3 regions of the Streptosporangium sp. NBC_01810 genome follow, and region 1 is predicted to be linked to each of the others. Evidence: riboswitches for the same ligand, from Rfam matches in the RefSeq annotation. Region 1 holds a riboswitch; each other region holds the start of a gene.
What was found. Region 1 has a riboswitch for S-adenosylmethionine ahead of thrC (threonine synthase). Riboswitches for the same ligand answer to the same signal wherever they lie in the genome.
Positions count from the first base shown of each region.

Region 2: another riboswitch for S-adenosylmethionine. It lies ahead of OIE13_RS31830 (aminotransferase class V-fold PLP-dependent enzyme); the one in region 1 lies ahead of thrC (threonine synthase).
Region 3: another riboswitch for S-adenosylmethionine. It lies ahead of OIE13_RS20315 (FAD/NAD(P)-binding protein); the one in region 1 lies ahead of thrC (threonine synthase).

Region 1 is NZ_CP109070.1:7,395,090-7,398,357, reverse strand. Features, by position in the region: gene OIE13_RS33460 (MoaD/ThiS family protein) at 89-364, opposite strand; gene thrC (threonine synthase) at 387-1,679, opposite strand; SAM riboswitch class I at 1,694-1,835, opposite strand; gene OIE13_RS33450 (S1 family peptidase) at 2,105-3,268, opposite strand, start outside.
Region 2 is NZ_CP109070.1:7,041,915-7,045,182, reverse strand. Features, by position in the region: gene OIE13_RS31840 (cytochrome P450) at 1-216, opposite strand, end outside; gene OIE13_RS31835 (TerC family protein) at 399-1,196, opposite strand; SAM riboswitch class IV at 1,405-1,520, shown strand; gene OIE13_RS31830 (aminotransferase class V-fold PLP-dependent enzyme) at 1,573-2,871, shown strand; gene OIE13_RS31825 (NADH-quinone oxidoreductase subunit D) at 2,889-3,268, shown strand, end outside.
Region 3 is NZ_CP109070.1:4,693,376-4,696,643, reverse strand. Features, by position in the region: gene OIE13_RS20330 (ABC transporter permease) at 1-369, shown strand, start outside; gene OIE13_RS20325 (ABC transporter ATP-binding protein) at 366-1,133, shown strand; gene OIE13_RS20320 (DUF402 domain-containing protein) at 1,311-1,832, opposite strand; SAM riboswitch class IV at 1,885-1,997, shown strand; gene OIE13_RS20315 (FAD/NAD(P)-binding protein) at 2,147-2,881, shown strand; gene OIE13_RS20310 (methionine--tRNA ligase) at 3,105-3,268, shown strand, end outside.

The sequences.
Region 1 (3,268 bases):
GGCCGGAGCCGGGCGGGTGTCGTGGAGAGGCGTCGCGGGCGCCCCGGGAGGGAAGCCGGGTGCGACCGGGGCGAGTCGGGCAGCGGGCTCAGCCCCCGGCGACCGCCGGGATGATGGAGACCTGGACACCGGAGGGCGTTGCCGTGTCGAGGTTGTCGACGAAACGGACGTCCTCATCTCCCACATAGACGTTGACAAAACGGCGGATCTTACCCGTTTCATCAAAAATTCGGGCGCCGATCCCCGGGAAGTCCGCGTCAAGCTTCTGAAGGACGTCGCGCAGGGTCTCACCTTCTCCGCTCACCTCGGCAGCACCGCCAGTGTAAGTCCGGAGAATCGTCGGAATCCGCACAGAAACGCTCATAATTCAGTACCTTTCACGATTTCTAGGCGATTGCCGCACGAAATGCGTCAAGAGAGGGGCGAATCACAGCGGTGGGGCGCGCCTCGGCGGCCACCGCGTCGAGGGTCTTGAGACCGTCTCCGGTGTTGAGAACCACGGTCTCCGCTTCCGGGTCGAGCCTTCCCTCCGCGACCAGCTTGCGGAGCACCCCGACGGTGACGCCTCCGGCGGTCTCGGCGAAGATGCCCTCGGTCCTGGCCAGCAGCCGGATCGCGTCGACGATCTCGGGGTCGGTGACGTCCTCGACCGCGCCGCCGGTGCGGCGGGCGATGTCCAGCACGTACGGGCCGTCGGCAGGGTTGCCGATCGCCAGCGACTTGGCGATCGTGTCCGGCTTCACCGGGCGGATCACGTCGTGGCCCGCCTTGTAGGCGGCGGAGACCGGGGAGCACCCCTCGGCCTGGGCCGCGAAGATCTTGTACGGCCTGTCCTCGACGAGGCCGAGCTCGATCAGCTCCTTGAAACCCTTATCGATCTTCGTGAGCTGTGAGCCCGATGCGACCGGCACGACGATCTGGTCGGGAACGCGCCAGCCGAGCTGCTCGGCGATCTCGTACGCCAAGGTCTTGGAGCCCTCCGCGTAGTACGGCCGGAGGTTGACGTTGACGAAGCCCCACTTCTCGCCCAGCTCATCGCCGATGAGCTCCGAGCAGAAGCGGTTCACATCATCGTAGGTGCCCTCGATACCGATGAGCCTGCCCCCGTACACGGAGGCCATGACGACCTTGGCGTGCTCCAGGTCGGCGGGGATGAACACGCAGGCGTCCAGCCCGGCCCGCGCGGCGGCGGCGGCGGCGGCGCCGGCCAGGTTGCCGGTGGAGGAGCAGGAGAGCGTGTGGAAGCCGAAGTTGCGGGCCGCCTCGACGGCGATGGCCACCACACGGTCCTTGAAAGAGTGCGTGGGGTTGCCGGAGTCGTCCTTCACGTGCAGCGAGCGCATGCCCAGCTCGCGAGCGAGGTTGCCCGCGTTGACGAGCCTGGTCCAGCCGGGCTCCATGTTGGGCTTGGAGGCCACGTCGGCGGGGACGGGCAGCAGCGAGCGGTAACGCCAGATGTTGGCCGGCCCCTCGGCGATCTGCTCCCGGGTCACCCGCCCGAAGTCGTAGGCGATCTCAAGGGGTCCGAAACACTCGGCACAGGCGAAGCTCGGGCCGAGGTCGTAGCGGGCACCGCACTCGCGACAGGACAGTGCCACGGCGGGACCGAAGCGCTGGTTTTGCGCGTCTTCGGCATGACCGGGCGAGACGGTGGGATTCTCAGTGCTTGCGAGCGCCATGAAGCGAGGCCTTTCCCTCATCTTCGTCTGCGGACCACCCTGGTCACAGACCGGAATTGGCACCTGTCCCGGTTGACCTCGTTCAGATCACGAGTCTTGACCGGGATGGTTGCCGGGGCTTCGCAGGGCCGATCCCTCCACCCCTCTGGATGAGCAAATATTCAGTTGGAAACCTGACATGCAGGCCTTAAGCACTCTACCCCGACGTGGCGCGACCCCGACCACTTGTCTCACTGTACGAGACATGGCGTGTTACCTGCCGGACATACCGCCCTGGACCACAGGACGCGTCCCCTCGTTGCCGGAAGACACCGCTCACGGCGGACGTCCCGTGGAACCTCCCGCGCCCTGCCCGGACCGCGAAAGGACCAGGAAAGGACCGCGAAAGGAGCGCGCGCGGACCGTGAAGGACCGCGAGAGGCGGGTCAGGGGGACTTCGCTTTCAGCGTGTAGGGGCCGGAGCCGCTCGCGGAGACCAGGCGGTAGCGGTAGAAGCCGGGCAGGCCGATGTAGCTGATCTGCTCGTCGGGACCCGCGCCCTCGGAGGTGGCGACGGTGACCCAGACCGACCGTTGCCACCTTTGGAGGTAGAGGTCGAAGTCGACGCCTTCACCACCGTCCAGGCAGGCGGAGTGCGTGCCGGTGACGGCGGCCCGGTAGTAGCGGCTCGGCTGCGAGACGGACTGACCGTCGTTCAGCGTGCCGGTGTAGGTCTTCGGATAGCCGGCGCAGGTCTTCGGATCAGGCGCGACGACACCTGGTGGGTGGGCCATGTCGTTGGTCAGCAGGGTCAGGTCGTAGGCGGCGAGGATCTCGTTGACCGGCTGGAAGTAGGTGATACCGCTGGTGGTGCAGTTGCCGGAGCCACCGGAGGTGACCCCCTGGGCCTGGTCCACCGAGATGAACGAGCCACCCGAGTCGCCCGGCTCGGCGCAGACACTGGTACGGGTCAGCCCGTGGATGGTGCCCTGGGGGTAGGTGACGCTGGCATTGAGTTGCCGGATGAGGCCGCAGTGCCAGTCGGTGGTGGAGCCGGACCGGCAGACCGAGGCACCCTCCAGAGCCGCCCTGGAACCGGTGACGGGCACGGCGCCGCCACTGCCGTTGCTCACCACCGGCTTGGGCGTCCAACCGGCGTTCACCTCGACCCAGGCGTAGTCACGGCCGGGAAAGGCCGACGCCTTGAAGACACCCTGGGGTATCCGGTTGAAACCGGTGGTGGCATCACCCGCCTTACCGCAGTGGCCGGCACTGACGAAACCCGCCTGGGTCCCACGCATCACCGAGAAACCGACGGAGCAGCGATTCGAACTGCCGATGTAGTAGGCGTCACCGCCCTGCACGTCACTGAGGAGCCGAGGCCGCTCGGTGGACGGCACCACCTTCACCACACTCGAGTCTGCCCCCACGGCCTCCACGCGGTCCTCGGTTGCCAGTGGGCTCTTCGAGAGGATGACGATCCTGTTGTTCCTGGTGTCGACGTAGCGCACGTCTCCCCCCTCACCACGTCCCGGCAGGTCCACGTTAAGGTCGCTGATGAGCCCGGCGAGTTCCGTCAGTGACCGTTTGACGAGTTCGGCTCTGGCACC
Region 2 (3,268 bases), 350 kb from region 1:
GGGGTCGTCGGGCCTGCCGAACTCGGCGTGGGTGGCCACGTGCAGGTAGGAGCGGCCGAGTCGGCGGTCGCGCAGCAGCGCGTTGACATCGGCGTGCCGGGCGACCAGCCACTGGCCGGTCGGTTCGAAGAAGCCGACCGGCTGCTGCCGCCTAAGTTCGTCGTAGACGTCGTACGGATGGGCGACGAATTCCGGATTCCAAGGATCAAAGCGCACACAGACATCGTAATGTCGCCATATTCCTTGGTTGACGTGTTCGCTCCCTTGAGCTGGAACATCGTGGTGTGCGGACGGGTGTCCAACGGCTTCACGACAAGCGAGAACACCATCGCGCCACGCGCCGGGGGGGCATCTTGTGGCACGCCCACAGCCCCACGACGAGCCGGAACACCGTCCGGCTACACCTCGGCCGACTTGTCAGCCTCCTCGGTCCGGGCCGGCTTGTCAGCCTCCTCGGTCCGGGCCGGCTTGTCAGCCTCCTCGGTCCGGGCCGTCTTGGCGCGCAGGCGGATGTTCAGCAGCTCCACGATGAGCGAGAAGGCCATCGCGAAGTAGATGTACCCCTTGGAGATGTGCTGCCCGAGGCCCTCGGCGATCAGCACGACGCCGATCAGCACCAGGAACGACAGGGCGAGCATCTTGATGCTCGGGTGCTTGTCCACGAAGCGGCTGATCGGGCCTGAGGCGAAGAGCATCACCAGGACCGAGACGATCACGGCCGCGACCATGACGCCGATCTGGTCGACCATGCCGACCGCGGTGATGACCGAGTCGAGGGAGAAGATGATGTCCAGCAGCATGATCTGGACGATCACCGAGCCGAAGGAGGCCGCGACCTTGGCACTGCCGTGCCCGGTCTTGCCCTCGATGCTGTCGTGCATCTCGATGACGCTCTTGCCCAGCAGGAAGAGACCGCCGGCGAGCAGGATGAGATCCCGTCCCGAGATCGGCTGACCGAGGACCTCGAAGAGCGGCGATGTGAGTTTCACCACCCACGCCAGCGCCAGCAGCAGCGCCAACCGGCTGACGAGGGCCGCGAGGAGGCCCAGTCTGCGCGCCTTGTCGCGCTGTCCGGGCGGGAGCTTTCCGGCCAGGATCGAGATGAAGATGATGTTGTCGATGCCGAGCACGATCTCCAGAGCGACAAGGGTGACGAACCCTATCCAGATCTCCGGGTTGGTCACCCAATCCAACATCTACGCCTCCACTTGGTTCTACTTGATCATCACCGGCACGACGAGACCCGACATTCGGCTTTATTCAGCCCACTACCAGGACAAACATCACCCTTCGCCTGGCTCTATCAGGCCCACTGCCCAGACGAACGAAACCCGTCGCGAGTTCCCGAATATGGGAGACATCACTTGCGGACTCCCACCAGACCTCGGTTATAGTTCCCCCGTAGGTCATGAGTGCCAGTGACAAGCCCCGGCTCGCTGGCCGGCAACCCTCGCGTCCGCGGCGGGGTGCCCCGGGTGAGGACCTGGTCCGGCACGAGGTGTGCCGGGCAAGCGCGGGCTCCAGGCACCCATGTCACGGGTCGGGGTCCGATGACCTCGAAGGAGCCCTGGCATGTCCGCACCAACGATCTGCACCGCCACAGCCGCCGCCCCCGCGACCGTCCCCGCGACCCGTACGTCCGACGACAGGCCGATCCCCGCCGTGCTCGGCTCCGACCTGGAGGTTCCGGTCAGGGGCGGCAGGCTCGTCCGCTACGCCAACCTCGACTACGCCGCGAGCGCCCCCTGTCTGGAGCCGGTGAGCGCCGCCGTCGCCGCCGCGCTCCCGGCCTACTCCAGCGTCCACCGAGGCGCGGGGTACGCGTCCCAGCTGACCACGGCCCGTTACGAGCAGGCCAGGCAGACGGTACGCGCCTTCGTCGGGGCCCGTCCCGACGACTCGGTGATCTTCACCAGGAATACCACGGACGCGACCAACCTGCTGGCCCGCAGCCTGCCCGAGGGCACCACCGCCGTGGTCTTCGACACCGAGCACCACGCCTCCCTGCTCCCCTGGGAGCGTGCCCTGCGGCTGCCGGTCCCCGCCTTCCCCGGCGAGGCGGTCCGCGCCGTCGACGAGGCCCTGGCCTCGATCGAAGGCCCCAAGCTGCTGGTCGTGACCGCCGCGTCCAACGTCACCGGGGAGCTCTGGCCGATCGCCGCGCTGGCCCACATCGCCCACCGCCACGGCGCCCGCGTCCTCGTCGACGCCGCGCAGCTCGTCCCGCACCGCCGCCTCAACCTGACCGCGCTCGACCTGGACTACGTGGTCTTCTCCGGCCACAAGCTCTACGCCCCGTTCGGCACCGGCGCGCTGATCGGCCGTTCCGACTGGCTGGCCGACGCCGAACCGTACCTGCGGGGCGGCGGCGCGGTGAAGGCGGTGAACGATGACGAGACCGAGTGGCACGACGACCCCGAGATCCGCCACGAGGCCGGAACCCCGAACGTGCTGGGTGCCATCGCGCTGGCCGCCGCCTGCGACGCCCTGACCGCCACCGGCTGGTCCCCCCTGGTCCGCGAGGAGGAGCGCCTCCTCGGCCGGTTGCGCGCGGGCCTCGCCTCCGTTCCCGGCGTGCAGGAGCTGTCCCTGTGGGGTCCTGACCACCCGCGCGTCGGCATCGTCTCCTTCGTGGTGCACGGCTTCACCGCCCGCGAGGTCGCCGAGGCCCTGTCCGGCGACTACGGCATCGGCGTCCGCGACGGCAAGTTCTGCGCCCACCCCTTCGTGCGGCACCTGCTGGATGCCAAGGACGGCGGCTGCGAGGACCTCACCGCCTCCGCCGTGCGCGCCTCCATCGGCATCGGCACCACCTCCGAGCACGTCGATCGGCTGATCGCCGCCCTGCGGGATCTTGCCTCGCGCGGCTGACGTGACAGCATAGGCGTATGAATGAGCCTCGCCGTGAGCTGAACGTGGGGATGGGAGCAGGAGCCGCCGCCGTGCGGGAAGCGCACGGCAAGGAGCTCGCGACCGAGGACATGATCCTCAACATCGGGCCGCAGCACCCGTCCACGCACGGCGTGCTGCGGCTACGGCTCACCCTGGACGGGGAGCGGATCAGCTCGGCCGAGCCGATCGTGGGCTACATGCACCGGGGCGCGGAGAAGCTGTTCGAGGTACGCGACTACCGGCAGATCATCGTGCTGGCCAACCGGCACGACTGGCTGTCGGCGTTCGCCAGCGAGCTGGGCGTCGTCCTCGCGGTGGAGCGGATGCTCGGCATGGAGGTGCCGGTCAGGGCGGTCTGGACGCGGACCCTGATGGC
Region 3 (3,268 bases), 2.7 Mb from region 1:
CTGGGCGTGGTGTTCTTCAACACGCTGATGGTCGCCGACGCCGTACGGCGGGTGCCGGGCGAGCTCGGCCAGGCGGCAGCCACCCTGGGCGCCCGGCGTGGCGAGATCCTCAGGAAGGTGATCTGGCCGTACGCGCTCCCGGCGGTGGTGGACGCGGCGCGGATCAACGCCGCCGCCGCGTGGAACTTCGTGGTGGTGGCCGAGCTGATCGCCGCCGAGTCCGGGCTCGGCTACCGGATCATCCGGGCCCAGCGGTTCCTGCAGACCGACAAGATCTTCGCGGTGCTCATCGTGATCGGGGTGGTCGGCCTGCTGATCGACGTCGTGCTGCGCGTGCTGCGCGACCGTCTCGGAAGGTGGACGGCATGACCCTCGTGCTGCGCGGCGTGGCCAAGGACTACGGGACCACCCGCGTCCTGGACGGCATCGACCTGTCGATGGAGCCGGGCGAGTTCGTGTGCGTGGTCGGGGCGAGCGGCTCGGGCAAGTCGACGCTGCTGTCGCTGATCGCCGGGCTCTCCCCGGCCAGCGCGGGCTCCATCACGCTCGGCGGGGCACCCGTTGTCGGCCCCGGTCCCGAGCGCGGGCTGGTCTTCCAGTCGGGAGCGCTGTTCCCCTTCCTCACCGTCGCCGAGAACGTGGCCTTCGGACTGCGGCTGCTGCCGATCTCCGGGGCCGACCGGGAACGGCGGGTTCGCTGGTATCTCGGCGAGGTCGGGCTGTCGTCCCTGGCGGACGCGCTGCCCCGGCAGCTGTCCGGTGGGCAGCGCCAGCGGGTGGCGATCGCCAGGGCGCTGGCGTGCGAGCCGGCCGTGCTCCTGCTCGACGAGCCGTTCGGGGCGCTGGACGTGCAGACCAAGGAGGACATGCAGCTCTTCCTGCGCGAGGTGTGGCGCGACACGGGCACGACCGTGCTGATGGTCACCCACGACGTGGAGGAGGCGGTCCTGCTCGCCCAGCGGGTCCTCGTCTTCGCCTGCGGGCCCGGCAGGGTCGCCGCCGAGGTCCCGATCGACCTGCCCGCCTACCGGGCCCTCGCCGTCAAGCGGACCTCCCTCTTCCTGGGCCTGCGCGCCACCGTCGAGGACCTGGTCCGCTCGCACATGCTGACACCTGGGAAGGAAAAGGTGTAGAACGACATTCTGTGGCTCTCCGGGCGGGGAGCTCCTGTGGCTCTCCGAATGGGGAGCTCCTGTGCGGGAGCGCCCCGAGGGCTTCCGGGAGGGAGAGGCGATGGTCGACTCCTTCACCCGGCCGGACTTCGCCGAGGGCGTCGCCGGCTTCCCGCCGCTGTAGTCGCTACGACGCTCTCAGCTGACCAGGGTGAGCCAGTGCGGGGCGGTGTCGAAGGGGGCCGTGCGGGCGGCGACGGCCTCCATCAGCCAGGCGGCCGAGGCGCGGGCGCTCCGGACGACCTCGGGCGGGTAGGCGTACCTGACCCTGTGCTCCTCGAACTCGTCCTCGTCGTCCAGGAAGACCCGGCTGGTGCGGCCCCTCGCCAGATCGCGGCGCGTCCGGATCACATCCAGGTCCAGGTCGATCATGGTGACCTCGCCGTCTCCCCATATCGGCACCGTGGAGATGTCGCAGTAGATCTCGTGCTTGTGCGGGGCGGTGTTGAAGGCCGCGGTCCACCAGGCGTCGTGGGGGAAGAGCATCACGAACGGGTGAGGCCAGGCGATCTCGGGTCCGTCCCCCTTGCGACCGCTGGAATTGGCCACGCAACCGGTCCATACCCCGTGCTCGTCCTCGCCGAGCAGCAGGCCGCGGTGGTGCCAGTGCAGCGATCCGTCGTACTTGCGGTAGACCACATTCACCGTCTCATAGGGCATTCCCCGACAATAAGGCTTGACAGAGATCTATGTATTTCCTACTTTATAAGTAGGTTACGAGCGTCAGTGCGGAGCCCCGGCTGGCTGACCGGCAACCCTCGCACCGCGGCGGGGTGCCCCCGGGGGAGACCTGGCGGCACGGTCGGCGTGCCGCAAGCGCGGACCCCCTCACCGGGGTCACCGAGACATGCCCGGGAGAGCCACATGTCGAAGATCAGCACATCGAACCAGGCGAGCCCCGCCGGCCTCGACACCTGCCGCCCCTTCCCCGGGATTCCCGCCGAGCCGGGGCAGTGGCACCGCAGAGCCGCCGTATGAGCGCCTCGATCGCCGTCGTCGGCGCCGGCCCGACGGGCACCTGCCTGGTGGAGCGCATCTGCGCCAACGCCGCCGACCTGCTCGGCTGGCCCTCGCTGGACGTCCACGTGATCGACCCCCACCCGCCGGGCGGCGGCCGCGTCTGGCGCCGTGACCAGCCCGACCTGCTCTGGATGAACTCCGCCGCCGCCGACGTGACGCTCTTCACCGACGAGTCGGTGCGCTGTGAGGGGCCGATCCGTCCAGGCCCCACGCTGGCCGAGTGGCTCGGCGGGGACCCCGGCACCTTCGCCTCCCGTCCGGCCCAGAACGGCTACCTCTCCCACGTCTTCAGGCACGCGGTGGCGACCGCACCGCGCGGGGTCCGGGTGCACGTGCACCCCACCCGCGCCGTCGATCTCGCGGACATCCCCGGCGGTCAGGCGGTGCTGCTGCAGGACGGCCGGACGATCGAGGCCGACGCGGTGATCCTGGCTCAGGGGCACGGCGACGTGATCCCGAACGGGGAGGAGCGGGCGCTGGCCGACCTGGCCGCGCGCGACGGGCTGCGCTACCTGCCCACCGCGCCGGCCAGCGGCCCGGCCAGGGCCATGCCGAGGGGCGTCAGCCCGATGGAGAGCAGCCAGTCGTACGCGGACACCCGTGAGATCGCCTCGGTGGGGATGTGTTCCTGCACGGCGGTCTCCCAGAGCGGGGACATGAACGCCAGACCGCCGGTCATCAGCCCGTAGGTCGAGGTCGAGGTCGCGGTCGAGGTCCGTGCCGGAGGCGGATTCGGAGGCCGGGACGGGCTCGGAGCGCGGAAAACCGCATGTCGAACCGGGGAACGGATCGCTAGCATGAGAACATGACTTTCCTGGTGATGCTCTCCCCCTGAAACCGGGGTCGCCTGACGTCTTCTCGAGGCCCTGAAACGGGGCCTCGATCTGTTTTCGGGCTTCAGCGGAGGTTCCGATGTCCCGAATCCTGCTCACCACGACCATCCCGTACATCAACGCGCGCCCCCACCTGGGCTTCGCCCTGGAGCTCGTCCAGGCAGACGTACTCGCCAGGCACCACCGCCTGCTCGGTGACGAGGTCAGGCTTCAGACGGGCACCGACGACAACTCGCTCAAGAA